Regions from separate parts of the Cupriavidus sp. YAF13 genome, predicted to be linked through region 3. Evidence: predicted binding sites of a transcription regulator. Region 3 holds the regulator's gene; each other region holds the start of a gene.
The links. The regulator NrdR, encoded in region 3, represses ribonucleotide reductase genes. The targets are predictions, from matches to a motif close to CACNANATNTNGTG.
Positions count from the first base shown of each region.

Region 1: a site for NrdR is predicted at 5,732-5,745, ahead of AB4061_RS30595 (ribonucleoside triphosphate reductase). Genes of this name have one in related genera too.
Region 2: a site for NrdR is predicted at 7,593-7,606, ahead of AB4061_RS11875 (ribonucleoside-diphosphate reductase subunit alpha). Genes of this name have one in related genera too.

Region 1 covers NZ_JBFRDD010000048.1:19,854-29,619, forward strand. Annotated here, with positions in the region: gene norR (nitric oxide reductase transcriptional regulator NorR) at 1-950, opposite strand, end outside; gene ytfE (iron-sulfur cluster repair protein YtfE) at 1,100-1,780, shown strand; gene AB4061_RS30585 (nitric-oxide reductase large subunit) at 1,821-4,106, shown strand; gene nirK (copper-containing nitrite reductase) at 4,181-5,647, shown strand; gene AB4061_RS30595 (ribonucleoside triphosphate reductase) at 5,805-7,835, shown strand; gene nrdD (anaerobic ribonucleoside-triphosphate reductase) at 7,901-8,113, shown strand; gene AB4061_RS30605 (anaerobic ribonucleoside-triphosphate reductase activating protein) at 8,097-8,816, shown strand; gene AB4061_RS30610 (metal-sulfur cluster assembly factor) at 8,963-9,316, shown strand; gene AB4061_RS30615 (hypothetical protein) at 9,265-9,766, shown strand, end outside.
Region 2 covers NZ_JBFRDD010000011.1:82,259-92,024, forward strand. Annotated here, with positions in the region: gene AB4061_RS11845 (DUF6597 domain-containing transcriptional factor) at 1-61, shown strand, start outside; gene AB4061_RS11850 (LysR family transcriptional regulator) at 70-990, opposite strand; gene AB4061_RS11855 (DMT family transporter) at 1,115-2,038, shown strand; gene AB4061_RS11860 (thioredoxin family protein) at 2,113-2,439, shown strand; gene AB4061_RS11865 (hypothetical protein) at 2,473-2,985, opposite strand; gene AB4061_RS11870 (ribonucleotide-diphosphate reductase subunit beta) at 3,136-4,338, opposite strand; gene AB4061_RS11875 (ribonucleoside-diphosphate reductase subunit alpha) at 4,437-7,379, opposite strand; gene ampD (1,6-anhydro-N-acetylmuramyl-L-alanine amidase AmpD) at 7,882-8,502, opposite strand; gene AB4061_RS11885 (sigma-54-dependent transcriptional regulator) at 8,495-9,766, opposite strand, start outside.
Region 3 covers NZ_JBFRDD010000013.1:11,073-20,838, reverse strand. Annotated here, with positions in the region: ZMP/ZTP riboswitch at 1-66, shown strand, start outside; gene glyA (serine hydroxymethyltransferase) at 189-1,436, shown strand; gene nrdR (transcriptional regulator NrdR) at 1,583-2,050, shown strand; gene AB4061_RS12995 (GspH/FimT family pseudopilin) at 2,177-2,860, shown strand; gene pilV (type IV pilus modification protein PilV) at 2,889-3,401, shown strand; gene AB4061_RS12985 (PilW family protein) at 3,398-4,219, shown strand; gene AB4061_RS12980 (pilus assembly PilX family protein) at 4,290-4,796, shown strand; gene AB4061_RS12975 (pilus assembly protein) at 4,838-9,649, shown strand; gene AB4061_RS12970 (type IV pilin protein) at 9,688-9,766, shown strand, end outside.

The DNA of each region.
Region 1 (9,766 bases), on a different contig from region 3:
ACGCGGCGCGGCCGGTCGGAACCCAGGCGCTGGATTTCGCCGTTCTGCAAGGTGCGCAGCAGCTTGGCCTGGATCGAGAGCGGCAGCTCGCCCACCTCGTCAAGGAACAGCGTGCCGCCGTCGGCCGCTTCGAAGCGGCCAGGCCTTTCGCCCACCGCGCCCGAGAACGCGCCCTTGGCGTGCCCGAACAGCTCGCTCTCGGCCAGCGATTCCGGCAAGGCGGCGCAATTGACATGGATGAGCGGTTGCGCGCGCCGCCGCGAGAGCCGGTGCAGCCGGTGCGCGAATAGTTCCTTGCCCACGCCGGTTTCACCCAGCAGCAGCACCGGGAGCTCCGAGTCGGCCACCACCGTGAGCTCATGCAGCAAGCGGCCGATCGCCTCGCTCTGGCCAATGATCTCGCCATCGTCCCGGGCCGTGTCGCCCAGCGGGGCTTCGCCGCGCGTAAGCCGCAGCGCGCGGATCTCGGCTTCCAGCCGTGTCGTGCGGATCGCGGCCTCGACGACTACCGTCAACTGCCGCAAATCGGCCTGCGCCGCTTCGCCAAAGGTGCCGACGGCCAGCGCGTCGAGCGTCAGCACGCCCCACGGCTGGCCTTCCACATGCAGGCTCGTGCCCATGCAGTCGTGCACCGGGAGGGGCTCGCCCACGTGCTCGTCGATCAGCCCGTCGTAGGGGTCGGGCAGCACGCTGTCATGGTGGAAGCAGGTCACGCCGCGCCTGGCCAGGATGGCGGCCAGCCGTGGATGGAGTCCCACCGCGAAACGCCGCCCGAGGGCATCGCGCACCAGTCCGTCGATCGCCACCGGCCGCAGTTGATCTTCTTCCAGTTGCAGGAGCGCGACGGCGCCGCAGCGGAAGTGGGCACGCAGGCTGCTGACCAGCCGCTGCAGCCGCACTGCCTGCGGAAGGTCGGCAACGAGGTCCGTCAGCAAGAGATTCTCCATCATGGTCAATTAAACCCTATTGGGTATTTTTCACCCCTGTTCGGTAAGGGTAAATAATACCCTCAAAAAATTAAGTCATTGATTCTTTGCATGAATTTTTCAGGCACGGGTTTCGCTATGTGAGTGACGCACCCCTTACAAAGGAGAACATCATGAGCATGACTGAACAATCGCTGGGCCAGCTTGCCCGCAAGATCCCCGGCGCTACCCGCGTGTTTCACGACTACCAGCTGGATTTCTGCTGCGGCGGCAAGCAGAGCCTGGGCGAGGCCGCGCAAGCAGCAGGCCTGGATGCGCAGGCGATCGAGGCACGCCTACTATTGCTGCAAGCCCAGGCGCAGCGCGACGGCCGCGACTGGGGCACCGCGTCCGCGGCCGACCTGATCGCCCATATCCTCGCGCGCTACCACGAGGTGCATCGCCAGCAACTGCCCGAGCTGATCCGCCTGGCGCGCCGGGTGGAGCAGGTGCATGGCGACCGCGAGGATTGCCCGCTTGGCCTGGCGGACCACCTCGGGGTCATGCAGCAGGAGCTGGAGAGCCATATGCAAAAGGAAGAGCAGGTCCTGTTCCCGTTGCTTGCACGCGAGCTCGGCAACATGGCGGGTGGCCCCATCTCGGTCATGCGCATGGAGCACGACGAGCACGGGCAGGCGCTGCAACAGCTCAATGCCTTGACCAATGACATTACCTTGCCCCGCGCCGCGTGCAACACTTGGCGCGCGCTGTACCTCGGGCTGCGTACCTTGCGCGAAGACCTGATGGAACACATCCATCTCGAGAACAACATCCTGTTCGACAACGCTGAGCAAGCCGCTCCGGCCCACGCCTGATCCCACCGCGACAGGCACACGCATCACAGCGAGACCCATCATGGGACAATACAAAAGACTCTGGTTCACCCTGATCGCCGTCGTGGCGGTCACCTTTTCGCTGCTTGGGTACTACGGCACCGAGGTCTACCGCAAGGCGCCGCCGATTCCGCAGCAAGTCGCGACCGCTGACGGCAAGGCCCTGTTCAGCAAGGACGATATCCTCGACGGCCAGACCGCATGGCAATCCGTCGGCGGCATGCAGCTCGGCTCCATCTGGGGCCACGGCGCCTACCAGGCGCCGGACTGGACCGCCGACTGGCTGCACCGCGAGCTGACCGCCTGGCTCGACCTGGCCGCGCGCGATACCTACGCCCGCACCTATGCCGCGCTCGACGGGCCAACCCAGGCCGCGCTGCGCGAGCAGCTCCGCGCCGAGTACCGTGGCAACCGCGCCGACCAGGACAGCGGCGTGCTCACTGTCTCCAGGCGCCGGGCGCAGGCCATTGCCGCCACCGCCGCTTACTACGAACGGCTGTTCTCCGACGCACCGGAGCTGCGCAAGAGCCGCGAGAGCTTCGCCATGAAGGAGAACACGCTGCCCAGCGCCGAACGCCGCGTGAAGCTGACTCACTTCTTCTTCTGGACCGCATGGGCTGCCGCCACCGAGCGCCCCGGCCTCACCGCCACCTACACCAATAACTGGCCGCACGAGCCGCTGATCGGCAACCAGCCCACCAGCGAGAACATCATCTGGTCCATCGCCAGCGTGGTAGTGCTGCTCGCGGGCGTTGGTTTCCTGGTCTGGGCCTGGTCATTCCTGCGCGGACATGAAGAGGCACCGCCCGCCGTGGCCGCGCGCGACCCGCTCACGGCGTTCGCGCTCACGCCGTCGCAACGCGCACTGGGCAAATACCTGTTCCTGGTGGTGGCGCTGTTCGTGTTCCAGGTGCTGATCGGCGGCCTGACGGCCCATTACACGGTGGAAGGGCAGAAGTTCTACGGCCTTGAGCTGTCGAAGTGGTTCCCGTACACGCTGCTGCGCACCTGGCACATCCAGAGCGCGCTGTTCTGGATCGCCACCGGCTTCCTGGCCGCCGGCCTGTTCCTGGCGCCGCTCATCAACGGCGGCAAGGACCCGAAGTACCAGAAGCTTGGCGTGGACGTGCTGTTCTGGGCCCTGGTGGTCGTGGTGGTGGGCTCGTTTACCGGCAACTACCTGGCGATCGCGCAGGTCATGCCCGAGAACCTGAACTTCTGGCTGGGGCATCAAGGCTACGAGTACGTCGACCTGGGCCGCCTGTGGCAGATCGGCAAGTTCGCCGGCATCCTGTTCTGGCTGGTGTTGATGCTGCGCGCCATCGCGCCGGCGCTGCGCACGCCGGGCGGCGACAAGAACCTGCTGGCCTTGCTGACATCCTCGGTGGTGGCCATCGGCCTGTTCTACGGGGCCGGCCTGTTCTACGGCGAGCGCACCAACCTGTCGGTGATGGAGTACTGGCGCTGGTGGGTCGTGCACCTGTGGGTCGAGGGCTTCTTTGAAGTGTTCGCCACCACGGCGCTGGCCTTTATCTTCTCCACGCTTGGCCTGGTGTCGCGGCCGATGGCCACGGCGGCTAGCCTGGCATCGGCGTCGCTGTTCATGCTGGGCGGCTTGCCTGGCACCTTCCACCATCTCTACTTCGCCGGCACCACGACGCCGGTGATGGCGGTGGGCGCCAGCTTCAGCGCGCTCGAAGTCGTACCGCTGATCGTGCTGGGCCACGAAGCCTGGGAGAACTGGCGCCTGAAGGACCGCGCACCGTGGATGGCCAGCCTGAAGTGGCCGCTGATGTGCTTCGTCGCCGTGGCGTTCTGGAACATGCTGGGCGCCGGCGTATTCGGCTTCATGATCAACCCGCCGATCTCGCTGTATTACGTGCAGGGCCTGAACACCACACCGGTGCATGCCCATGCCGCGCTGTTCGGCGTCTACGGCTTCCTGGCGCTGGGCTTCACGCTGCTGGTGCTGCGCTATATACGGCCTGCCTATGCGCTGAACCAAGGCTTGATGAAGACGGCGTTCTGGGGGCTCAACGCGGGCCTGGTCCTGATGATCGGCACCAGCCTGCTGCCCATCGGCATCATCCAGTTCCACGCCAGCGTCAGCCAGGGGCTGTGGTATGCGCGCAGCGAGGCCTTCATGCAGCAGCCCATCCTGCAGACGCTGCGCTGGGTGCGCACCTTCGGCGACGTGGTGTTCATCGCCGGCGCGCTCTCGATGGCGCTGCAAGTGGTACTGGGCCTCGCCGGCAAGGCACCGGCGCTGACTGCGCCGGAAAGGCGCCTGAACGCAGCGCAACAGTGAGCAGGCAGCGGGTTGCGGCGGACCTGCCGCGGCAACCCGCTTTGGTTGAAGTCAACAACAAGAACAACATCATCATGAAAACACGCCGCTTCTTCTCTCCCGTTTCCATTTCCATTGCCGCCGCAGTGCTGGCGGGCACACTGTCCACGGGCGGCCTGGCGGCCGCACCCGGGCAAGCGCCTGACGATCGTGGACCGGTCGGTGTCGCGCAGGCTGGCCTCAAGCGCTACGACCTGCAAACCAATATCGTCGACGGCAAGATGGTGTTCGTCGACCAGGCGGGCAAGGTCAACCCCGTACTGCGCGCGGAAGTCGGCGATACGGTGGAGATCTCCATCGCCAGCGGCGAGGGTGCCGAACATGACCTCGCCATTCCCGGGCTGAACGTCGCATCCAAGCGTTTCAGCGCCGCCACCGGCCCGGCGACATTGCGCTTTACCGTGACGCAGCCGGGCAAGTTCGTCTACATCTGCACCGTGGCCGGCCACCGGCAGATCGGCATGGAAGGCGTGTTCGAGGTCGGCGGCACGGCCAGCACGCCCGCCTCGGCGCAGGGCGAGGCCGGCCGCTCGGCCACTGCCCTGTACACCGTGGCGGCAGCGTCGCCGCGCGCACCCGACCCGGCCGCCGTCAGCGTCGCGGGTGATCCCGCCGCCGTGCCCGCGCCCATCGGCGCGCGCGCCCCGCAGACACTGAAGTACCGCATGGAGACGGTCGAGCTGGCCGGGCATCTCGACGATGGCACCTCGTTCACCTACTGGACCTTCGACCGCAAGGTGCCCGGGCCGATGCTGCGCGCCAAGGTAGGCGACACCATCGAGCTGACGCTGGCCAATGCCCGCGACAGCAAGATGATCCACTCCATCGACCTGCACGCGGTCACCGGCGGGCACGGCGGCGGCGCGCATACGCAGGTGGCGCCGGGGCAGGAGAAGACGATCACCTTCAAGACGCTCAATCCGGGGTTGTACGTTTACCACTGCGCGACGCCGCTGGTGCCTCAGCACATCGCGGCGGGCATGTACGGCATGATCCTGGTCGAGCCCGAGGGTGGCTTGCCGAAGGTCGATCGCGAGTACTACGTGATGCAGGGCGAGATGTACACCACGCGGCCGCATGGCGCGCCCGTGCACCAGGAAGCCGACCTCGAAAAGATGGCCGCCGAGCTGCCGGATTACTACGTCTTCAACGGCGCGGTCGGCTCGCTGTCCAAGACCCACAAGCTGCTTGCCAACGTGGGTGAGACGGTGCGCATCTATTTCGGCGTGGGCGGTCCCAACAAGGTGTCATCGTTCCACGTGATCGGCGAGGTATTCGATACGGTCTACAGCGAGGGCTCGCTGAGCAGCATCAAGCACGATGTGCAGACCACCCTGGTGCCGCCCGGCGGCGCCACGATCGTCGAGCTGAAAGTGCAGTACCCCGGCAGCTACCTGCTGGTGGACCATGCGCTGTCCCGTGCCGGCAAGGGCCTGGTCGGCGTGCTGGATGTCGCCGGCAAGGCCGACCCGGCGATCTACCGGGAGGGCACTACGCGCTGAAGCCAGTCCGGCGGCGCGGACTCCCGTGCCGCCGGCAAAGACTGGAAAAGACTGGAAAAGATGGCATACGCTTGCCCGCCGTCAATCTACATATAGTGTTTGCCCGGTACGCTCTATCCCACATCTAGTGTGAATGTGAATGCTGTTGGGAGAAGATATGGAACACAGTACGGAAGCCGTCGTTGCCAGCCTGCCCGGGGAGGTCGTCAAGCGCGATGGAGAAAGAACCGCTTTCGCCATCGAGCGCATCCGGTCCGCATTGCGCCGCGCCGGCGCCGCGGCCGGCGAATTCGGCGAAGCGCAGGCAGCCAGCCTGGCCGAGCAGGTGTGCAGGGTCCTGGCGCACCGCTTCCATGACCAGACACCCGGTGTCGAGCAGATTCAGGATGTGGCCGAGCAGGTGCTGATTGCCGCCAACTACAGCAACACGGCGCGCGCGTTTATTGCCTATCGTGGCCAGCACGCCAGGTTGCGCGAGGACCGCAAGGCCCTGGTCGACGTGGAGGCGTCGATCAACGAATACCTGAGCAAGGCGGACTGGCGCGTCAATGCCAATGCCAACCAGGGCTACTCGCTGGGCGGGCTGATCCTGAACGTGGCGGGCAAGGTTACCGCCAATTACTGGCTGTCCCATGTCTACGCGCCGGAAATCGGCGAGGCCCACCGCAACGGCGATATCCATATCCACGATCTCGACATGCTCAGCGGCTACTGTGCCGGCTGGTCGCTTCGCACGCTGCTGCATGAGGGCTTCAACGGCGTGCCGGGCAAGGTGGAAGCGGGGCCGGCCAGGCGCATGTCGTCGGCCGTGGGGCAGATCGTCAATTTTCTCGGCACGCTCCAGAACGAATGGGCCGGTGCGCAGGCGTTCTCGTCGTTCGACACTTATATGGCGCCATTCGTGCGCAAGGACGCCATGTCCTATGCCCAGGTGCGCCAGTGCATCCAGGAGCTGATCTACAACCTGAACGTGCCGTCGCGCTGGGGCACGCAAACGCCATTTACCAACCTGACCTTCGACTGGACCTGTCCCGACGACCTGCGCGAACAGCTGCCGGTCATCGGCGGCCAGGAGATGCCGTTCACCTACGGCGAATTGCAGGAAGAGATGGACCTGATCAACCGCGCCTATATCGAGGTGATGACGGCGGGCGATGCCAAGGGCAGGGTGTTTACCTTCCCCATCCCGACCTACAACATCACGCGCGATTTTCCGTGGGAATCGGAGAATGCCACGCGGCTGTTCGAGATGACGGCGAGGTACGGGCTGCCGTACTTCCAGAATTTCATCAACTCGGAGCTGGAGCCAAATATGGTGCGCTCCATGTGCTGCCGGCTCCAGCTGGACCTGCGCGAGCTGCTCAAGCGCGGCAACGGCCTGTTCGGCAGTGCCGAGCAGACCGGCAGCGTGGGCGTGGTCACGGTCAATTGCGCACGCCTGGGCTACCTGCATGCCGGCGATGAAGCGGCGCTGCTGCGCGCGCTGGACCGTCTGCTCGAACTGGGCAAAGAGAGCCTGGAGAACAAGCGCAAGCTGATCCAGCGCCTGATGGATCAGGGGCTGTTCCCCTATTCGAAGCGCTACCTCGGCACCTTGCGCAATCATTTTTCAACGCTGGGCGTGAACGGCATCAACGAGATGATCCGCAACTTCACCGCTGACCTGCACGACATCACCTCGGAATGGGGCCATGCCTTCGCGCTGCGCCTGCTGGAACACGTGCGCGAGCGCATCGTGGCCTTCCAGCAGGAAACCGGCCATCTCTACAATCTCGAAGCCACGCCGGCCGAGGGGGCGACATACCGCTTTGCCCGCGAAGACCGCAAGCGCTGGCCGGAGATCCGCCAGGCCGGCACGGCGGCACAGCCCTACTACACAAACTCTTCGCAACTGCCGGTGGGATGGACCGACGACCCCTTCGAGGCGCTGGCGCGGCAACAGGTCTTGCAGTCCAGGTACACCGGCGGCACGGTGCTGCATCTGTATATGGGCGAGCGCCTGTCCAGCGGCGAGGCCTGCCGCGAACTGGTGCGGCGCGCGCTGACGCGCTTTCGCCTGCCGTACATCACGGTGACGCCGACGTTCTCGATCTGCCCCACGCACGGTTACCTCGCCGGCGAGCATCCGTTCTGGCCGCGCTGCGATGAAGAGATCCTCGCGCGCAAGCGGGACCGGATCGCCGCTTGACCAGGATCAGCCGTTCTTCTCGTGCCCTTGTTTTTTCAACCCACTCTCAAGACGGAGTAAATCTGATGACGCACCAATCGACTCACCAATTTCAATCCTCGCCATCCACGCCATCCCAACCTTGCAGCGCCGTGCTGCGCGACGAGGAGCGGCAACCCTGCGAGGTCTGGACCCGCGTGATGGGCTACCACCGGCCGGTCTCCAGCTTCAACACCGGCAAGCAGGGCGAGCACCGCGAGCGGCGCTTCTTCACGCAGCCCCATGCCACCGACGCCTGACGTACGCGCGGCGGCGGCCCGGCGCCGGCACGACTCGGCCACGTTGCGCGTTGGCGGCATGACGCCGCTGACCACGATCGATTTCCCCGGCCGTCTGGCCGCCGTCGTGTTCTGCCAGGGCTGTCCCTGGCGGTGCGGCTATTGCCACAACCAGGACCTGCTGGATGCCGGCGCACCGTCCGCCGTCGCCTGGACGGACGTGCTGGCCTTCCTGCAAACGCGGCAGGGCCTGCTCGACGGCGTGGTGTTTTCCGGGGGCGAGCCAACGCTGCAGGCGGCCCTGGCCGGCGCCATCGCGGACGTGCGGGCCAGGGGCTTCGAGGTCGCGCTGCACACCGCCGGCATGTACCCCGATCGCCTGGCCGCCATCCTGCCCCGGCTGGACTGGATCGGCCTCGATCTCAAGGCACCCCTGCATCGCTATGACGCCATGACACGGGTGCCGGGCAGCGGGGAGAGGGCTTGGGAATCGCTGCGCCGGTGGCTTGCCAGCGGCGTGGCCGGCGAGTGCCGCACCACCTGGCACGCCGGCCTGTTCGATATCGCCGAGCTGCATGCGCTGGCGCAGAGAATCGCCGCGCTTGGCGTGACGCATTGGGCGTTGCAGGCGTGCCGCGGCAGCGGCGCGAGCGCCTCGCTTGACCGCCGCGATATCGACCGGCTGGCATCGCACTTCAGCAGTTTCACGCTGCGCAAGGCGTGACGGAAGCGTCGGCATTGCGCTATGTCAATCGATCGGCGGGTAGGGGCCACGCAGCCAGCGTGGTCCGTACTACGATGGGATGACGCGTGACAGGAAACCAACTGGAAACCAACAGGAAACCAACGGGAATGCGCAAGGAGGCCAGCATGCTCACCAGACAAAGTTCGAACGCGACGGACAGGTTCGATTACCAGGGTCCAGAGGCGTGGCGCATGCCGATCAGGGAAGCCCTGCGCCGCGTGGTGGATCCGGAACTAGCGCTAAGCATCCTTGACGTTGGCCTGATCTACGCCGTCACCGTATCGGAGGGCACAGTCCATGTCTCGATGACCATGACGTCCGCCGCATGCCCGGTGGCCGACATGATCCTGGACGACGTCCAGCTCGAGCTTGAAGGCGTGATGCCGCTGGGGTACTCGATCGAACTGGAATTATGCTGGGAGCCCCCATGGACGCCAGAGCGCATGAGCGCCAGCGCAAAGCACGCCATGGGATGGTGAGCGCGGCCGCGCGTGGCGCGCAAGGGCGCCAGCGCAAGACCTGGCCTCGGCTGGCGGTGCTGCTGCTGGCGGCAATCGCGTTGCTCGCGGGCATGCTCGGCGGTCTGTTGCGCGCCGGCGTGGCGCTGCCCGGGGCAGACGGCTACAAGCTGCCTTGGCAAGCGCTGTTATTCCACGGTGCGTTGATGACTGGCGGCTTCTTCGGCACGGTCATCGGCATCGAGCGCGCGGTGGCGCTCGGCCGTCCCGCCGCCTTCGCCGCGCCGGTGGCGTCGGGGCTGGGTGCGCTGCTGATGGTGGCGGGATTTCCTGCCGCTGGCGCGTGGGCCATGGCGGCGGGTGCGCTGGTGTTCGTGGGCGTCAGCGTGGCGGTGCTGCGGCGCCAGGCGGCTGCCCATACCGCCTTGCTGCTGGTTGCCTCGGTCGCCTGGCTGGCCGGCAGCGCGGGGC
Region 2 (9,766 bases), on a different contig from region 3:
GGTGGGCGTATCCCCGGGCGACTACCAGCGCTCGCAGCAAGGGCCGGCCAGCGCGCGTTGAGCGGCAAGTCAGCCCGCGCTGCCGATATGCGCGGCCAGGTAATCGATCAATGCCCGCACCTTGGGCGGCAGGAAGCGGTTGGGCGGGTAGAGCAGCCACACCGTCCCCACGTAGGCGCGTGCCTGCAATTCCCAGTCTGGCAGCACCTGCACCAGTTCGCCGGCCTGCAAGGCAAGGGCCGCGGTGAACTCCGGCAGGCTGGCGATGCCAAGATCCTGCTGCGCCGCCTCCAGCCGCGCGCCGGCGTGGTTGGCGACATAGCGCCCGCTCACCGTCACGGTCTGCGTCTCGGTGTCGCGACGCAAGCGCCAGCGGTTGTCGTCGGCGGTTTCCCCCAGGTACAGGCAATCGTGCTGCGCGAGATCGCGCGGCTGTGCGGGCGTACCGCGCGCGCGCAGGTAAGCGGGCGAGGCGCACAGCACCCAGCGCACCGCGCCCAGGCGGCGCCCGGCCAGGCCGGGCGGCGGGTGCTCGGTCAGCCTGATCACCAGGTCGAGGTCATCGGCAAGAGGATCGGTCTCGTGATCGGTAAACAGCAGCTGCAGGTCCACTTCCGGATACGCCTGCAGGAAAGCCGGTACCAGCGGATGGATCACCGTCTTGGCAAACGCGGTCGGCGCGCTGACGCTGACCCTGCCCTGCGGCCGGCCCACCACATGGCCGGCGGCGTCCATCGCCCCCGCCGCGGCGCTCACCACGTCGCGGCAATAGCGGTACACCTCGGCGCCCGATTCCGTCATGCGCACCTTGCGGGTCGAGCGCTCCAGCAAGCGCGTGGCCAGTGCCTCCTCCAGACGCTTGATCTGGCGGCTGACAGTGGACGGCGTGCTGCCAAGCTGGCGCGCGGCAACAGAAAAATTGCCCGCGTCGACCACGCGCGCGAACACCGCCATATCGGGCAGCAAGGCAAAGAGATCAGCTTGGTTCATGAGGCGGCTAGCGGCAAGCAGAGGCGGATTAATGCATTTGCGGCATAAAGGCTTTGCGTTTCGACCCGATTATCGCCGCTGATGCAAAGCGGCACAATGCAGGACCGAATGCACAAGGTCCGCCATGCCCGCGCCAAAAAACCTGTTACTGCTGTCCGACCTGATGCTGCTCGCGGTCGCCGTGGTCTGGGGCAGCAGCTACGGCATCGTCAAGAGCGCGCTGGTCTTCTACCCGGTACTCGGCCTGCTGACGCTACGCTTTGGCATCACCTTCGTGGTGCTCTCGCCCACGCTGGCCGGGCTGCGCCGCACCGACGCCGCCACCCTGCGCGGGGTGCTGGGCACCGGCGTGCTGCTGCTCGGCATCTTCCTGTGCGAAACCTTCGGCGTGCTGCTAACGCGCGCCTCCAACGCAGCGTTCCTGATCAGCCTGTGCGTGGTGCTGACACCGCTGGCAGAGTGGCTGCTGCTCAAGCGCCGTCCAAGCCGCATCGAATGGGCGGCGGTGGCGCTCTCCCTGCTAGGCGCGTGGCTGCTGGCGGGCCACGGCGAACTGGGCTTGAACCTTGGCGACGGGCTGATCCTCGCCGCCGCCGTACTGCGCGCGCTGATGGTCTGCGCGACCAAACGGCTGGTGCGGGGCCGGTCCATGCCGGCGCTGACGATGACGGCGGTGCAATCCGGCGTGGTCGCCGTCGGCAGCGCGGCCGTGGCACTGGCGCTGGTGCCCGCGCAGTGGCAGCCCCTGCCGCCGTTCTCCGGCCACGCTGCGTTCTGGGGCTGCGTGCTGTGGCTGGTGGCCGCCTGCACGCTGTTCGCCTTCTTCGCCCAGAACTACGCCATCCGGCGCAGCAGCCCCACGCGGGTGGCGCTGCTGATGGGCAGCGAGCCCGCCTTCGGCGCGTTGTTCGCCAGCCTGTGGCTGGCAGAGAGCATCTCCGCCACGGCGTGGATCGGCGGGGGGCTGATCGTGGCGGCGTCGTTGCTGGCCACGGTGCGCTGGGGCAAGCCCGCAGCCCCCGAGATACCGCAGGGCTCGCAGGCCTGATAACAGGATCCGTTGCAACCAGCCGCGGTCATACAATCCGTGCATGCCCATTTGGACAGGCGAGAGGATTCCCTATGACGATGACCGACGTGTACGGCCTGCGCGAGCCGGCCCGGGCCGAAATCGACGCCATCAACGGCCCGGCCGTGATCGAGTTCGGCGCGCCCTGGTGCGGCTACTGCATGCGGGCGCAGCCCCACCTGGCCAGCGCCATGGCCAGCCATCCGCAGGTCGCCCACATCAAGGTCGAGGACGGCAGCGGCAAGCCGCTCGGCCGCTCGTTCCGGGTCAAGCTATGGCCCACGCTGGTGTTCATGCGCGACGGCGTGGAGGTGACGCGGCTGGTGCGGCCGAGCGAGACGCGGGCGATCGAGGAGGCGTTGAGGCGGATTGCGGGCTGATGCCGGCCCACGATTGAAGATGAAGCTCCACCGCTAAAACTGACCAACAATGCGCATGCCACGCTCATCTTTCACGGCATAAATCTTCTCTTTCTCGAATGAGAATATGAAATAGGCATCATATTTCTCGTTCAACCTAGCCAAGAATTCATGCATGTCAGCGCTACACTCGTCATAGTTGCTCATGACGTAATAGAAGTTCGCCCTAACTCCAATCTTCCATTTCGCGGCAAAATCAGCTCCCTCCGTTCTTGGAGCCATCTCGTTGGGATCAGACACCCATTTCGCAACCGCAAAAATATTCGAGCGCGGAAAATTTCCACGAACACCATCCGTGTCTTCCTGAGAGATTTCGAACCGCATCTCGCGAAGTAGGTCGAGTACTTCGTCCTTGCTGATTCGATCATCAATCTCAAGATCAAGAGAGAAAGACACCTTAACCTCCCAATGAAACAACTCCGGCCGCCGGCAAATGCTGGTGACCCAAGTACCGGCCCGGTAGTCTTGCTTTGGCAGGCGCGTCCAAGGTGTCTCAACATGGCTCACTTAGCAACCACGCTCGGACTTTCGACGGATTACGGAAATGGACATAAAAAAAACCGCCCCTGGCCGATGTGCCGAGGGGCGGACTTGTGTCACCAAAAGGGCAGATCTAATGTCGCCCACGACAACGATTCTTGCGGTTACCAACCCCGCTCAATCCCAGGACAACGCCCCGCCGGTCTGATACTCGATGACGCGCGTCTCGAAGAAGTTACGTTCCTTCTTCAGGTCGATCATCTCGCTCATCCACGGGAACGGGTTTTCCTCGTTCGGGAACAGCTGCTCCAGGCCGATCTGCTGGCAGCGGCGGTTGCAGATGAAGCGCAGGTAGCCCTTGAACATCGGTGCGTTCAGGCCCAGCACGCCGCGCGGCATGGTGTCCTCGGCGTAGCGGTATTCGAGGTCCACGGCCTTCTTGAACAGCGCGGTGATCTCTTCCTTGAACTCGGCGGTCCACAGGTGCGGGTTCTCGAGCTTGATCTGGTTGATCAGGTCGATGCCGAAATTGCAGTGCAGGGACTCGTCGCGCAAGATGTACTGGTACTGCTCGGCGGCGCCGGTCATCTTGTTCTGGCGGCCCATGGCCAGGATCTGCGTGAAGCCCACGTAGAAGAACAGGCCTTCCATGATGCAGGCGAACACGATCAGCGACTTGAGCAGCTTCTGGTCGTTCTCCGGCGTGCCGGTCTTGAAGGCCGGGTCGGTCAGCGTGTCGATGAACGGGATCAGGAACTCATCCTTGTCGCGGATCGACTGCACTTCGTGGTACGCATTGAAGATCTCGGCTTCATTGAGGCCGAGCGACTCCACGATGTACTGGTAGGCGTGCGTGTGGATCGCTTCTTCGAAGGCCTGGCGCAGCAGGTACTGGCGGCATTCCGGCGCGGTGATCTGGCGGTAGGTGCCCAGCACGATGTTGTTGGCGGCCAGCGAGTCGGCGGTCACGAAGAAGCCGAGGTTGCGCTTGATCACGCGGCGCTCGTCTTCGGTCAGGCCGTTCGGGTCCTTCCACAGCGCGATGTCGCGCGACATGTTGATTTCCTGCGGCATCCAGTGGTTGGCGCAGCCGGCCAGGTATTTTTCCCAGGCCCACTTGTACTTGAACGGCACCAGCTGGTTGACGTCGGTCGAGCCATTGATGACGCGCTTGTCGGCGGCGTTCACGCGGCGGTCCGTCGGTGCGTCGGACGCCGGCAGGTTGCCGAGGATACCCGTGCCTGCCGGCTGCGTGGCGGCCGGCGGCAGCACGCCGTGCTGGTCGACAGAGCGTGCGGCAGCAGGCGTGGCGGTGGGATTCGGCGCGGGCTGCGGGGCAGCCTGCGGGGTGGCTTGAACGTCGTCGTCCCAGCTCAGCATGGTGTGGTTCTCCGTGGAATGCTTTGGTTTGCCGCCGTCCTCGCCGCGCGAGCGGCGCGGCGAGGATCAGGGCAGGTAATGACTGACTGGCAGGCGGCTTACTGGCAGGCTTCGCACTCGTCGAAACCGGCGTCGCCCGGGCGCATCGTGCAGACCGCGCCTTCGGCTTCCGGCATGGCCGGTGCGGAGGCGGCGGCCTGGTCGATGCCGGCGGCGCTGATGCCGCCGTCGCTACCCGACGACACGGCGTTGAGCGAGCCGCGCGACACGGTGGACTTCTCCACGTGGGTGGCTGCCATCGTGCGCAGGTAGTACGTGGTCTTCAGGCCGCGCAGCCAGGCCAGCTTGTAGGTGTCGTCCAGCTTCTTGCCCGAGGCGCCGGCCATGTAGATGTTCAGCGACTGGGCCTGGTCGATCCACTTCTGGCGGCGGCTGGCGGCTTCCACCAGCCAGCTCGGCTCGACTTCGAAGGCCGTCGCGTAGATGTCGCGCAGGTCTTGCGGAATACGGTCGATGCGGGCCAGCTTGCCGTCGAAATACTTCAGGTCGGCGACCATCACTTCGTCCCACAGGCCGCGCGCCTTCAGGTCGCGCACCAGGTAGTCGTTGACCACCGTGAACTCGCCCGACAGGTTGGACTTGACGTACAGGTTCTGGAAGGTCGGTTCGATGCAGGCCGACACGCCGATGATGTTCGAGATCGTTGCCGTCGGCGCGATCGCGATGCAGTTCGAGTTGCGCATGCCGTGCTGCTTGATGCGCGCGCGCAGGCTGTCCCAGTCCATGGTCGAGGAATGATCCACTTCCAGGTAGCCGCCGCGTTCTTCGGCCAGCAGCTTGAGCGAGTCCTGCGGCAGGATGCCACGATCCCACAGCGAGCCTTCATAGGTGCTGTAGCGGCCGCGTTCTTCCGCCAGCTCGCTGGAGGCACGGTAGGCGTAGTAGCACACCGCTTCCATCGAGGTGTCGGCGAACTGCACCGCGGCGTCGCTGGCGTACGGCAGGCGCAGCATGTGCAGGCAGTCCTGGAAGCCCATGATGCCCATGCCGACCGGGCGATGGCGCAGGTTGGAGTTGCGTGCCTTCTCGACCGCGTAGTAGTTGATGTCGATCACGTTGTCGAGCATGCGCATCGCGGTGCGGATGGTCTTCTCGAGCTTGGCGTGATCGAGCACCTGGGTGCCGTCGGCCTGTTGCTTCAGGTGGGCGACCAGGTTCACCGAACCCAGGTTGCAAACGGCGATCTCGCTGTCGTTGGTGTTGAGCGTGATTTCCGTGCACAGGTTGGAGCTGTGCACCACGCCCACGTGCTGCTGCGGGCTGCGGATGTTGCACGGATCCTTGAAGGTGATCCAGGGATGGCCGGTCTCGAACAGCATGCCCAGCATCTTGCGCCACAGCTGCATGGCGGGGATCTTCTTGAACAGCTTGAGCTCGCCGCGGGCGGCCTTGGCTTCGTAGCCCAGGTAGGCTTGTTCGAATGCCTTGCCGACCAGGTCATGCAGATCCGGGCAGGTCGCGGGCGAGAACAGGGTCCATTCGCCGGCTTCCATCACACGCTTCATGAACAGGTCGGGAATCCAGTTCGCCGTGTTCATGTCGTGGGTGCGGCGGCGATCGTCGCCGGTGTTCTTGCGCAGCTCGAGGAATTCCTCGATGTCCAGGTGCCAGGTTTCCAGGTAGGCGCAGACCGCGCCCTTGCGCTTGCCGCCCTGGTTGACCGCCACGGCGGTGTCGTTCACCACCTTCAGGAACGGCACCACGCCTTGCGACTTGCCGTTGGTGCCCTTGATGTGCGAGCCGAGGGCGCGCACATTGGTCCAGTCGTTGCCCAGGCCGCCGGCGAACTTCGACAGCAGCGCGTTTTCCTTCAGCGCCTCGTAGATGCCTTCCAGGTCGTCCGACACGGTGGTCAGGTAGCACGACGACAACTGCGAGCGGCGGGTGCCCGAGTTGAACAGGGTCGGCGTGGACGACATGAAGTCGAACGACGACAGCAGCTGGTAGAACTCGATGGCACGGGCTTCGCGGTCCTTCTCGCCCAGCGCCAGGCCCATCGCCACGCGCATGAAGAATGCCTGCGGCATTTCGATGCGGGTCTCGTCGATGTGCAGGAAGTAACGGTCGTACAGGGTCTGCAGGCCCAGATAGTTGAACTGGAAGTCGCGCTGGGCGTCCAGTGCCGCACCCAGGCGGACCAGGTCATAGGTGGCCAGCTTCTCGTCCAGCAACTCGGCTTCGATGCCGCGCGCGATGAACTTGGGGAAGTAGTCGGCGTAGCGCGACACCATCTCGGTCTGGGTCACTTCGGCGCCCAGGATTTCCTTGCGGATGGTGTGCAGCAGGATACGCGCGGTGACCTGGCTGTAGGCCGGGTCCTTTTCGATCAGGGTACGCGCGGCCAGGATGGCGGAGTCGTAGACCTGGGTCATCGGCACGCCGTCGTACAGGTTCTTCAGCGTTTCCTTGAGGATCGGCTCGGCGCTGACGGCGTCGCCAAGGCCCGAGCAGGCGTTGTCGATCAGGCCATGCAGCGCGCCCAGGTCCAGCACGCGGGCCACGCCCGCATCGGTCACGTTGAACGTGGCGCCGCCTTCCTGCACGCGGGCCACCGCCTGGGCGTTTGCCTGGGCGCGTTCCTGGGTGCGCTTCTCGCGGTACAGCACGTAGGCACGGGCCACTTCATGCTCGCCCGAGCGCATCAGCGCAAGCTCAACGTGATCCTGCACGTCTTCGATATGGAAGGTGCCGCCGTTAGGGCGGCTGCGCAGCAGCGCGCGGACCACATTCTGGGTCACTTGCTCGACCACTTCGCGCACACGCGCCGAAGCGGCGCCCTGCCCGCCGTTGACGGCGAGGAAGGCCTTGGTCACCGCCACCGAGATCTTGCTCGGCTCGAACGCCACGACGGCGCCGTTACGTCGGATGATCTTGTAGTCCTGGTAGCTGCCAGCGGCGGCAGTAGCGGGGCTCGACTGCGTGTTCGCTGCTGCACCGGCGGCGCTTGCGCCGGTGGAGATTTCGTTCTGGGCTGTCTGCATGAGGAACTCCTGTTCTGACCCGTGTTTTATGAGTGACAAAGAGTCCCGGGCAAAATGCGCAAAAAGGCTCAGACACGCCGGCCGGTCTTACCCGGGAGGGCGCGCTGCTATTGCTGGATTCTGCTGGGACTCTTGTGATGCGCCGGCCCTTCGGCGGACCGCAGCCATTGCTGCGGCGGTAACTGCACACCTAGGCCGGCTCCCCGAAAGCACCACTAGATCTAGTGGTCGATGCGAAAAACTGGACTAAGTATAGTGAAACGGGGCGGATTCACCAGTCTTGACAAGCGCTTTTTTGGCGCGAATTCCAGTGCTGGCGCAGCATGCGGCGCTGCGCCATACCCGCTAGCCCAAGAGACGCAAGGGAATCCGCCCGGCGGTTCGTTACCGCACCATGACGCGAAATTTTTTTGATTGACCTGACCTCTTCGATAGGCGCGGACTTTATCAGGGTTTTCCCCAGATCACGGCTATCCCCTAGACCTGGCTTGTTGCCCTTGCCTCAGGGCTGTGCTTTGCGGTAAGGCAGTTGTGCGGGCGCCACGCCGGCCGCGGCGGCAAAGCCCGCCCAGTCGAAATGTGGCCCCGGATCCGTCTTGCGCCCTGGCGCGATATCGCTGTGCCCCGCCACGGCCCGCACCGGATAGGTGCCTAGCAGGGCATGCACCAGCGCGGCGGTGGTGTGGTATTGGGCCAACGTGAACGGCTGGTCGTCGCTGCCTTCGACCTCGATGCCGATGGAGAAGTCGTTGCACCGGGGCCGGCCGAAGAACTCGGACTGGCCTGCGTGCCAGGCTCGGTCCAGGCAAGACACGAACTGGACCAGCTCGCCCTCTCGCGTCACCAAGAAATGCGCCGACACCTGCACTTGATAGATTGTCTCGAAAAACGGATGGCGGGACGGGTCGAGACGGTTCAGGAAAAAGGCTTCGATATCGCCGCTGCCGAACTGTCCGGGCGGCAGGCTGATGTTGTGGATCACCACCAGGTCCACCGGCGTGTGCGCGGGCCGGGCGTCGAAATTGGGCGACGGCACGCGCCGCGCCGCGGGCACCCAGCCTGCCGGGTCGGGGACGAATGACGAGTTTGGCGCCAACCTGGCGGCCGGGTCGTGGTCAGGCATCGCGATCTCCATCTGCCGCCAGCAGCCCGTCGCGCAGCGCTTCGCTGGTTTCGGCGGCACCGTCGGCCGGGTCGTCTCGGCCCTCGCGGATGCCAAGCTGCTGGATACGGTAGCGCAGCTGGCGAAAGCTCAAGCCCAGCAGCGGCGCGGCGGCTGTCCGGTTGAAGCCGGTCTGCTGCAGCGCCTGCAGGATCAGGTCGCGCTCGAGCGCTTCGAGCCGGCCTGGCAGGTCGATCGGGAAGATGGCACGGCAAGCGTGCGCGGGCGGCGCAAACAGATCGGGCTGCGCGCCGCCCCGGGATTCGGCCCGCGCATCGGACGCAAGCTCCTGCATGGTGTCGGGCCGCAAGCCGGGCGATGCCGGCGCGGCGGCCGGCGCAGCCGTCGTAGCCGGGTAGGCGTGCGGCGCGGGCGGGCGTGGCATGGCCGTATGGCCCATGCCGGCGTCCATCTGGCCCAGGTCGTCCACCTCGATGGTATTGCCCTCGGCGAAGGCATAGGCGCGCTCGAGCAGGTTCTCCAGCTCGCGCACATTGCCCGGGAACGGATAGTCGGACAGCCGCTGCAGCGCGGCCGCCGCCAGCCGCTTGGGATGGGGATCGCCATAGCGCACCGCCAGGTGCTCCAGGATGGCGCTGGCCAGCACCGGGATATCCTCGCGCCGCTCGCGCAGCGTGGGCATGCGCAGCGCCAGCACGTTGAGGCGGTAGAACAGGTCCTGGCGGAACTGGCCGGAGGCGACCATCGCGGAAAGATCCTTGTGGCTGGCACACAGCACCCGCACGTCCACGCTCTCCTCGCGGCTCGCGCCGATCTTGCGCACGCGCCGCTCCTGCAGCACGCGCAGCAGCTTGACCTGCATCGCCAGCGGCAGGTCCGCCACCTCGTCGAGCAGCAGCGTGCCGCCATTGGCAGCCTGGAAGAAGCCGCCGCGCTCGGCGTCGGCCCCGGTGAAGGCGCCTTTCACATGGCCAAAGAACTCCGACTCCATCAGGGTCTCTGGGATGGCGCCGCAATTGACCGCGATAAAGGGATGCGCTGCGCGCGCGCTGACCGCGTGGATGGCGCGCGCCGCGCGCTCCTTGCCACTGCCGGACTCGCCGCTGATGACGATCGGCGCCATGCTGCGCGCCAGCCGCGAGAGCGAGCGGCGCACCTCATGCATGGCCGGAGAATGGCCGGGCAGCAGGTTGACGGCGCGGTCCACGGTTTCGTGCGCCCCGCTGCCGCCATCACCGCCCTCGGCACCCTCGGCGCCGTCACG
Region 3 (9,766 bases):
CACGAGGAAGCGCAAAGTTCTCTGGCGCGATGTTTCAAGCGCCTGCCGCTCGCCTGGGCAGCGAATGGGAAGCAGGGTGCGCCCTGCGCCGGATAGCTAACGCGACCGGCGCCGGTCGCCTGTGCCTTCCCCGCGCGCCCTACCCCGAAGCCATTCGGAATTCCCCTTTTTTCAGACGAGTTTTCGCCATGTTCGAACGCAGCCGCTATACGATCGACCAGATCGACCCCGAGCTTTTTGCCGCCATCCAGAAGGAAGACCAGCGCCAGGAAGAGCACATCGAGCTGATCGCCTCGGAAAACTACACCTCGCCGGCCGTGATGGCTGCGCAAGGCTCGCAACTGACCAACAAGTACGCCGAAGGCTATCCCGGCAAGCGCTACTACGGTGGCTGCGAGTACGTCGACGTCGTGGAGCAACTGGCCATCGACCGCGTCAAGCAACTGTTCGGCGCCGAAGCCGCCAACGTGCAGCCCAACTCCGGCTCGCAGGCCAACCAGGGCGTGTTCTTCGCCGCCCTGAAGCCGGGTGACACCATCATGGGCATGAGCCTGGCCGAAGGCGGCCACCTGACCCACGGCATGGCGCTCAACATGAGCGGCAAATGGTTCAACGTGGTCAGCTACGGCCTGGACGCCAACGAAGACATCGACTACGACGCGCTGGAAAAGCTGGCGCAGGAAAAGAAGCCCAAGCTGATCATCGCCGGCGCCTCGGCCTTCGCCCTGCGCATCGACTTCGAACGCATCTCCAAAGTAGCCAAGTCCATCGGCGCCCTGTTCATGGTCGACATGGCCCACTACGCCGGCCTGATCGCCGCCGGCGTGTACCCCAACCCGGTGCCGCACGCCGACTTTGTCACCACCACCACCCACAAGAGCCTGCGCGGCCCGCGCGGTGGCGTGATCCTGATGAAGGCCGAGCACGAGAAGGCCATCAACTCGGCCATCTTCCCCGGCATCCAGGGCGGCCCCCTGATGCACGTGATCGCCGGCAAGGCAGTGGCGTTCAAGGAAGCCCTGTCGCCCGAGTTCAAGACCTACCAGCAGCAAGTGGTCAAGAACGCCCGCGTGCTGGCCGAAACGCTGATCGAGCGCGGCCTGCGCATCGTCTCCGGCCGCACCGAAAGCCACGTCATGCTGGTCGACCTGCGCGCCATGCAGATCACGGGCAAGGAAGCCGAAAAGGTCCTGGGCGAGGCACACATCACCGTCAACAAGAACGCTATCCCCAACGACCCGGAAAAGCCGTTCGTCACCTCGGGCATCCGCCTGGGCTCGCCGGCCATGACCACCCGCGGCTTCAAGGAAGAAGAAGCCCGCCTGGTGGCCAACCTCGTCGCCGACGTGCTGGAAAACCCGCACGACCTGGCCAACATCGCGCGCGTGCGCGAGCAAGTGGCAGCCCTGACCAAGCGTTTCCCGGTCTACGGCTAAAGCCCAGCGCCACCCGCCACGCGCGGGTGGCCGGCAGCCCCGCCGCGCCTGCGGCGGGCCTTGCCAACCCAGCCCGGCGCGACACAGAATGACAAAACGCTGCCTGCGCGGCACGCGCCCCGGCTCAAACTTCGAGGTGGTCAGGCATGAAATGCCCTTTTTGCGCCCATTCCAACACCCAGGTCCTGGACACGCGCATGTCGGAAGAAGGCGATACGGTGCGCCGCCGCCGCCGCTGTGAATCCTGCGACCGCCGCTTCACCACCTATGAGCGGATCGAGCTGTTCTTCCCCGCCATCGTCAAGAAAAACGGCTCCCGCGCGGACTATACCCGCGACAAGCTGAAAGACTCGATGCGCCTCGCGCTGCGCAAGCGCCCGGTCTCGGCTGAAGCCATCGACGCCTCCATCACCCGCATCGAAGAGAAACTGCTCGCCCTCGGCGAGAAGGAAATCCCCAGCAGCCAGGTCGGAGAACTGGTCATGCGCGAGCTGCGCCGGTTGGACAAAATTGCTTATATCCGCTTTGCTTCGGTGTATCGGAGCTTTGAGGACGTGTCGGAATTCCGCGACATGCTGGACGAATTTTCGGCGTCCACCCCACGGAAGGGGTAGCGAGCCTCCAAGGAAAGCGGTTTAATCTGCACTGCCTTCTTATATAACAACAGAAGGTACGGTGGACTCGCCCGGAGAGGCGAAATACGCCAACAAGAAAAAAAAGGTTTCGGACGGGAGTCGAACATGGGTCAGCCTTCCTGCCTTGCGGCAGCGGGCTTGGTTGCACTTGTGCGCACCAGGCTATCGTGGGCACCGGGGAAAGCGCTGCGCAGTGCATGGGCAGCGCTGGCCGATTCACGCCCCTACGCCCTCCGGCACCCTGCCAACCGCCCCCCCCTCCCTTCTGCGCTACGCACCACGCGGCAAGCCGGCTTCACTCTCATCGAGCTGATGGTGGCGCTTTCGGTTCTCGCCATCCTGGCGGCAGCCGCAGTTCCGAACTTCAGCGCCTTCATCCATCGCAGCAGGATGACGACGGAATCATCCAATCTGGTCAGCGATGTGGAGATCGCCCGTAGCGAAGCAGCACGTCGCAATACAACAATCACCGTCTGCCCCACCGCCGACGGCACCAACTGCACCAGTGACTGGGCCCAGCGCCGCGTGGTCTTTGTCGACAGCAATGGCGACAACATTATTGGCAACGGTGAAGAGGTGATCCGCAAAAGCGATCCGCCTGCCAGTTCCATGGCCATCGTGGCCAGTAGCTTGAGCACCGGCGCCACCAGCATCCGTTTGCGCTCCTGGGGCGCGCCAGATTCGCTTGGCTCCTGGCAGTTCTGCGAGAAGTCATCGACCAGCGCCGGCCAACGCGTCTCGCTCACGGGCAGCGGCAAACCCACCTCCCAGCAAGTCGCTTGCCCTTGATGCCATGAAGATAACGCGTCCAGAACGCATGCCCAGCCGGCGTCACCCCGCTGCCGGCTTCACGCTCATCGAGGCCCTGGTGACGATCGTGGTGCTGTCATTCGGCGTGCTAGCGCTAGCCACCCTGCAGTTGCGCACACTGGTTGATGGCCGTACGGCCGCCATGCGCAACGTCGCGACCGTGCTGGCCTACAACCTTGCTGACCAGATACGCAGCAACGAAGCCGCGATGACTGCGGGTGCCTACAACCAGCCCGTCGGCCTGACCACGGTCGTCTGCTTCACCACCGCAGGGTGCACGCCAGCGCAGATGGCCGCAAGCAGCTACAAGGCCTGGCTCGACGACACGGCGGCCGCGTTGCCCAGCGGGCTCGGCACCGTCTGCATCGACAGCACGCCGGACGATGGCACGCCGGCCAATCCGCAGTGCGACAACGCAAGCGGTGCCCCCTACGCGATCAAGATCTGGTGGCAGGAAGATAAGGTGCCGACTAACCGGGATCCGGTCTATCAACGTTTTGTCACGGCGTTCGTACCATGAGAAAGGCAGGCCGCAAACTGACGCGCCGCGCGCGCGGCTTTACGCTCGTCGAGTTGATGGTCGGCTTGGTCATCAGCATGCTACTGCTGATCGTGATCTCGTCCTTCTACCTGTCGCAGCGGGCGTCCTACGGCACGCAGACGGACCTGGCCGGCATCCAGGAGAACGCGCGCGCGATTGCTCAATTGCTCCAGCGCGACGTGCGCCAGGCCGGCTACAACGACTTCCCGGCAGACACCACCTTTGCCAACGCCAACACCATCGATGCGACCAACGACACCGGCACCAACACCAGTGACACGCTAACGTTCCGGTATTTTGGTTCAGACATGCTGGCAGCGCCTGCGGCCACGCCTACTCCCAACCCTGACGGCACCATCGTCGACTGCACCGGCAAAGGTGTCAGCAATATCGTGCTGCAGGCGGAAACCTTCTCGATCGCCAACGATGCATCTGGCATGCCGTGGCTGCAGTGCACCGCGAATGGCACCACCACCCCCCTATTCCCGGGCGTGGAGCGCTTTCAGGTGCTGCTTGGCGAGGATACCGATGGCGACCAGGCGATCAATCGTTATGTGCCGCCGGGTGTCGCCGTCATGGCCAATGTCCGGGCGATGATGGTTTCCGTGGTGCTGGTCGGTGACAGCCGGACCAACCCCGCGCCGCTCTCAACCACATTGAATCACTTCGGCACAGCCTATGCGCCCGCCAACGTGGCACCCGCCAGCGATGCAGGCAGCGTCGTGCAACTACCTGTGGACGGGCGCCTGCGCAAGCATTTCACGTTCTATATCGCAGTCCGCAACCGCTTGAACTAGGCCAGAGATGAACAACCGACCCGACCGTCCCATGACCTGCCGCGGCGCCCCAGTGCGCACGCAACGCGGCATGTCACTGATCGTGGTGCTCCTGTTTCTCGTGATCCTGACGATGCTGGGATTGTCTGCCAGCCTGACCAGCATTTCCGGCGAACGCATGGCGCGAAACTCCCGCGACCAGAACATCGCCCTGCAGGCGGCGGAAGCGGCTTTGCGGGATGCGCGCACCGATATCAGCATGACACGCGCCCTGAGCGGCCGCACCGGCGCGTCGGACACCTGCGATGTCGCCAGCTTCAAGGGCTTCTGCATACCGGCCACCTCGGGACAACCGGTATGGGAACGCTACATCGAAGATGGCGCGCGCTCCGTCACGCTCGGCGAAATGACCCAGCAGGCAGCGCTGACCGCCGGGAACGTGTCGAAGCAACCGCGCTACATCATCGAATCCCTTCCGGACATCGCCGACGGCAGCCTGCGCGCCGGCTCCACCCGCTATGTCTTCCGCGTAACCGCCATTGGTTACGGAGCCAATCCGAACACCAAAGTCATGGTGCAGGAAGTCGTCCGGTTCTGAGCCGTTCTGCGCAACCATCCTAAACATCCGTCGAGCGCACCATGACCCAGCAAGCCCGTTTCCGCCCCGTCACCGGCCTCCAGTTGTTGCTCGCCATCGCGTCCGCCATCCTGGCCGTCGCATCGGCATGCGCCACGCAGCTGAACTTGGCAAAGCGCCCCCTCTATGCGGGCGGCAATGTGCCGCCCATGGTGATGATCGACCTGTCCAAGGACCATACACTGCACCAGAAGGCCTACAACGACTACACCGACCTGAATGGTGACGGCGTGCTCGACACGACCTATACCAACAGCATCGACTACGCCGGCTACTTCGATTCGTACAAGTGCTACATCTACGATGGCAGCACCCAGCATGCCTTCGTGCCGTCAGCCGTCACTACCGACAAGTACTGCAACGGCTCCGCCTGGAGCGGCAACTTCCTGAACTGGGCGAGCATGAGCCGCATCGACGAAGTGCGCAAGATCTTGTACGGCGGCTTCCGCTCCACAGATACCGCGACCACCACCGTGCTGGAACGTGCCTTCCTGCCGATGGACGCGCACGCATGGGCCAAGTTCTACAACGGATCCGATGTCAGCAAACTGGTTCCGCTGACGGTGGAAGCGGCCGGCCCCATATTGACGTCGAGCACCACGGTCACCGTCGCGGCCAATGTCATCACCGGGATCAAACTCAGCTCGGTCGCGAACATCAGCATCGGCGACCAGATTGTCATGACCGCCAACTCACCCGCACCGGCCAACACGACCCTGACGGGCTGGGTCATGAGCGTGGATACCAGCAGCAACAAGACCATCAGCCTTGCGGTCTATCCAGACGGGGTTTCCAAGCCTAGCGGCTCCGCAAACAGCTACAACAGTTGGGCGGTGACCAACCTGACCCGAGGCGGACTCACTATCTGCAACGTGACCCCTAAGGATTCAAGCAACGTCAACTCCCAGAGCAATACCCAGGCGCCGCAACTGCGGGTTGTCTCCGGCAATTACGCCACTTGGGGCGCCAGCGAAAAATGGCAATGCAACTGGTCGGAGGAGCAAAATAATACGCAAAGCTCCTTCCTGACCAAAATCAACGGCACGAGCGTAACCGGCTCATCCAACGGCAACCGGGCAGCCCTTTCCGGCATCAATGCCTCGGCAGAGAATCCAGCGAAAGCGGCCCGCGCCCTCGGCACCGGCGAAAGCAGCGGCACCTTCAATGCGCGCGTGCAGGTCTGCGTGCCGGGCCTGCTCGGCACCGAGAACTGCAAGCAGTACGGCTCGTCCTCCTACAAGCCCTTCGGCTTGCTCCAGAAATATGGTGAAAGTGGCCAGATGTTGTTCGGGCTGATGACCGGCACTTATGACAAGAACATCTCGGGTGGCGTGTTGCGCCAGAACGTAGTGAATTTCTCCCAGGAAGTCGATCCGTCGAACGGCACCTTCACCTACGCGGCGAGCTCTCCTGTGAAAGGTATCGTCTGGAATGTCAATAAGCTGCGGCCGTATGGCTACAGCTACAGCGACGGGAGCTACGTCAATGCTGACAGTTGCAACTATCAGCAGACCTCCATCGTAACCAGCGGCGGTTCCACATCGCAAAACCAGCCAGCTAACGAAGGCAACTGCTCCACCTGGGGCAATCCGATCTCCGAGATCTACCTGGAGTCCTTGCGCTATTTCGCCGGAAAGACCGCGAATTCCAGTTTTGCACCGAAAAGCAGCAACAGCAAGGATGCGGCGCTGAGTCTGACCACGCCCACATGGGCGAATCCAATGGACTTGCCCTCCACCAACGCGAACAAGGCGCCCTACTGCACGCCGTTGAACACGCTGGTGTTCAACTCAAGCGTCTCTTCATACGACAACGATCAACTTGCTGGCTTCTCGGATCTGAACACAGCCGATACCAACGGCACGTGGACCGATAAAGTCGGCGCCGGAGAGAGCATCAATGGCGGTAGTTGGTTCATGGGTGGGGTCAACGGTGGCCTGATCGACAACCTGTGTTCCGGCAAGACAATCTCCAAGCTGAGCGACGTACTTGGCATTTGCCCCGAAGGTCCTTCACAGAAGGGGACGTTCCAGATCGCAGGTGCTGCGCTCTACGCGCACATGAACCGGATTCGCTCCACCAGCCAGGCGGCAACGCTGGGCGTGCCAACGGCCGACACCACCTCCCTCAAGGTCACGACCTACGCTGTCCAGCTGGCCACCAACACGCCCAAAATCAACGTGAATGTAGGCGGCAAAACCGTCACCATCATGCCTGCGTACCAGTTGCACCCGCAGTCGCCCAACTCGGTAACTGCGGACGCCAGCACCGGAACACTAGTGGACTTCAAGGTCATTTCGCAGACGGCCACGAGCGGCAAGTTCTACGTCAACTGGGAAGACTCTGTCGCCGGCGGCGATTATGACCAGGATGTCTGGGGCATCCTCAGCTATACGGTGACGGGCAATACAGTCCAGGTATCGACCCAAGTGGTCTCCGGCTCGTCGGCGAACGGCCAGGGCTTCGGCTATGTCATCTCCGGCACAACTAAGGACGGCCCACACTTCCATTCGGGCATCTACAACTTCAAGTACACCGACCCGGCACCTGTCACCGTCACGCCTTCGAGCGCGCCCATCAACACATCAGGCGGCTGCAATCTGTGTAACTTCGGCGATCCCCAGACCACCGTCAGCTACACGGCCAGCGGGACGGTGGCTTCCCAGTTCATGGATCCGCTTTACTACGCAGCAAAATGGGGCGGCTTCAAGGACCTGAACGGCTCGGGCACTCCCGACCAGGTCTCCGAATGGGATGTACGCTTGTCCGATGGCAGCGGCGGTTCCGACGGCTTGCCGGACAACTATTTCTACGCCACCAACCCAGGCGCGCTCAGCAGCGCACTGGAGCGCGCGTTCCTGTCGATCCTGCAGACTTCCTCGGCGGCATCGGTGGCGACCAGCTCCTCGTCACTCACGACCGGATCGACGATCTACCAGGCTCGCTTCAATGGCACTGACTGGTCCGGTCAATTGCTCGCATACGCTGTCGACACCAACGGCGTCGTCAGGAACCCTGCCCTGTGGGATGCGGGCGCAAAAATGAAGACGGTCAACGCAACCGCCCGCAACATCCTCACTTACGATGGCACGTCATCGGCAAAAGCCGGGATTCCGTTCCGCTGGGGCAACCTGCCGGCAAGCTATCAGAGCACGCTTAACCGCAGCGACACGCTAGGAAGTGCACGCCTTAACTGGATTCGCGGCGACCAGAGCAATGAAGGGACTGCAACCGGAAAATTCCGCGTCCGGCCCAACTCGGTCCTTGGCGACATCGTCAATTCCAGCCCCCAGTATGTTAGCCGCCCCAATGCGGGCTACGCGGACGCCGACTATGCCACCTTCGTCCTGGGCAAGAAAAACCGCAAGCCCATGCTCTATGTCGGCGCCAACGACGGCATGCTGCATGCGTTCTCCGCGAACCCGATCACGAGCGGCAGCGACGCCGGTACGGAGTTGTTTGCCTACGTGCCTTCCGCGCTATACGCCAATCTGCCCGGGCTCAGCGACCTTGCCTACACGCACGCTTACTATGTCGACGGCACGCCCGCGGTGACGGATGCCAAGGTCAATGGCAACTGGAAGACTGTGCTGGTGGGCGGGCTTGGCGGTGGCGGCGCGGGCATCTACGCATTGGACGTGACCAACCCGGAGAGCATCAGCGAGGGCACGGCCGCCTCGACCGTCCTCTGGGAGTTCACCAACAACGTCGATGCGGACCTGGGCTATACCTTCGGGCAGCCCTCGATCATCAAGATGGCGAATGGCAAGTGGGCAGCAATCTTCGGCAATGGCTACAACAGTGCCGCAGGCAAAGCGTACTTGTACGTCGTGTTTCTTGACAGGCCCGCAGGCTCGAAAAGCTGGGTCCTGGGCACCGACTATCTGAAGCTGGCCACGGGTGCCGGCTCGGTCTCCACGCCGAACGGGCTTTCGCAACCGTTCCCCGCTGACGTCGACGGCGATGGCACTACCGACTTCATCTACGCCGGCGACCTGCTTGGCAACTTATGGAAGTTCAACATGATGAGCACCACGGCTTCTGCCTGGGGCCTGCAAACCGCGAACACGCCGCTGTTCATCGCTACCGATGCCAGCGGCACCCGGCAGCCGATCACATCGTCCGTGGATGTCACGCGCAACCCCGCGGGCGGCTACGTCGTGCTATTCGGCACGGGCCGCTATGTAGACACGACTGACCCCTCGAATCTATCGACGCAGACTTTCTACGGTATCTGGGATCAGAATTCACCCACATTGAGCACGGTTGTCCGCAGTTCACTGGTAGCGCAGACCATCAACCGGGAAGTCGATGCCAATGGCTACACCTATCGTATGGTGAGCCAGAACCAGGTCCTCTATGCCGCCAACGGCAAGCAAGGCTGGTATCTCGAGCTGGTGTCGCCCGCTTCCGGCATCCAGGGCGAGCGGGTGGTCTACAGCCCACTGGCGCGCGGAGACCGCATCATCTTCACGACACTGATCCCTTCAGCGAACTCCTGTGACAGCGGAGGGACCAGCTGGTTGATGGAACTCGCATCGCTATCCGGCGGGCGCCTGACGGTCACGCCATTCGACGTGAATAATGATCGCACCTTCTCTTCAGCCGATTTCCTCAACGACGGCGCCAATGGCAGCGTCCCGGTTGGCGGACGGAAATCCACTGTCGGCATTACACCGGCGCCCACGGTCACAAAGTGCGGGACGAGCAAGGAATGCAAGTTCATGACCGGCACCACTGGCAACCAGGAGACCGTTGGAGAGAGCGCATCGAGCCAGACGGGGCGGCTGTCTTGGCGGGAGATCCTGCATTGACCTCGCCATGTAGCATCAAGATCATGAGGAATATCGCCATGAAAGCAGTACGTTTGGCGCGAACACCCGCACGGGGCTTTACGCTGATGGAGGTGATGGCCGTTGTGGCCATCGTCG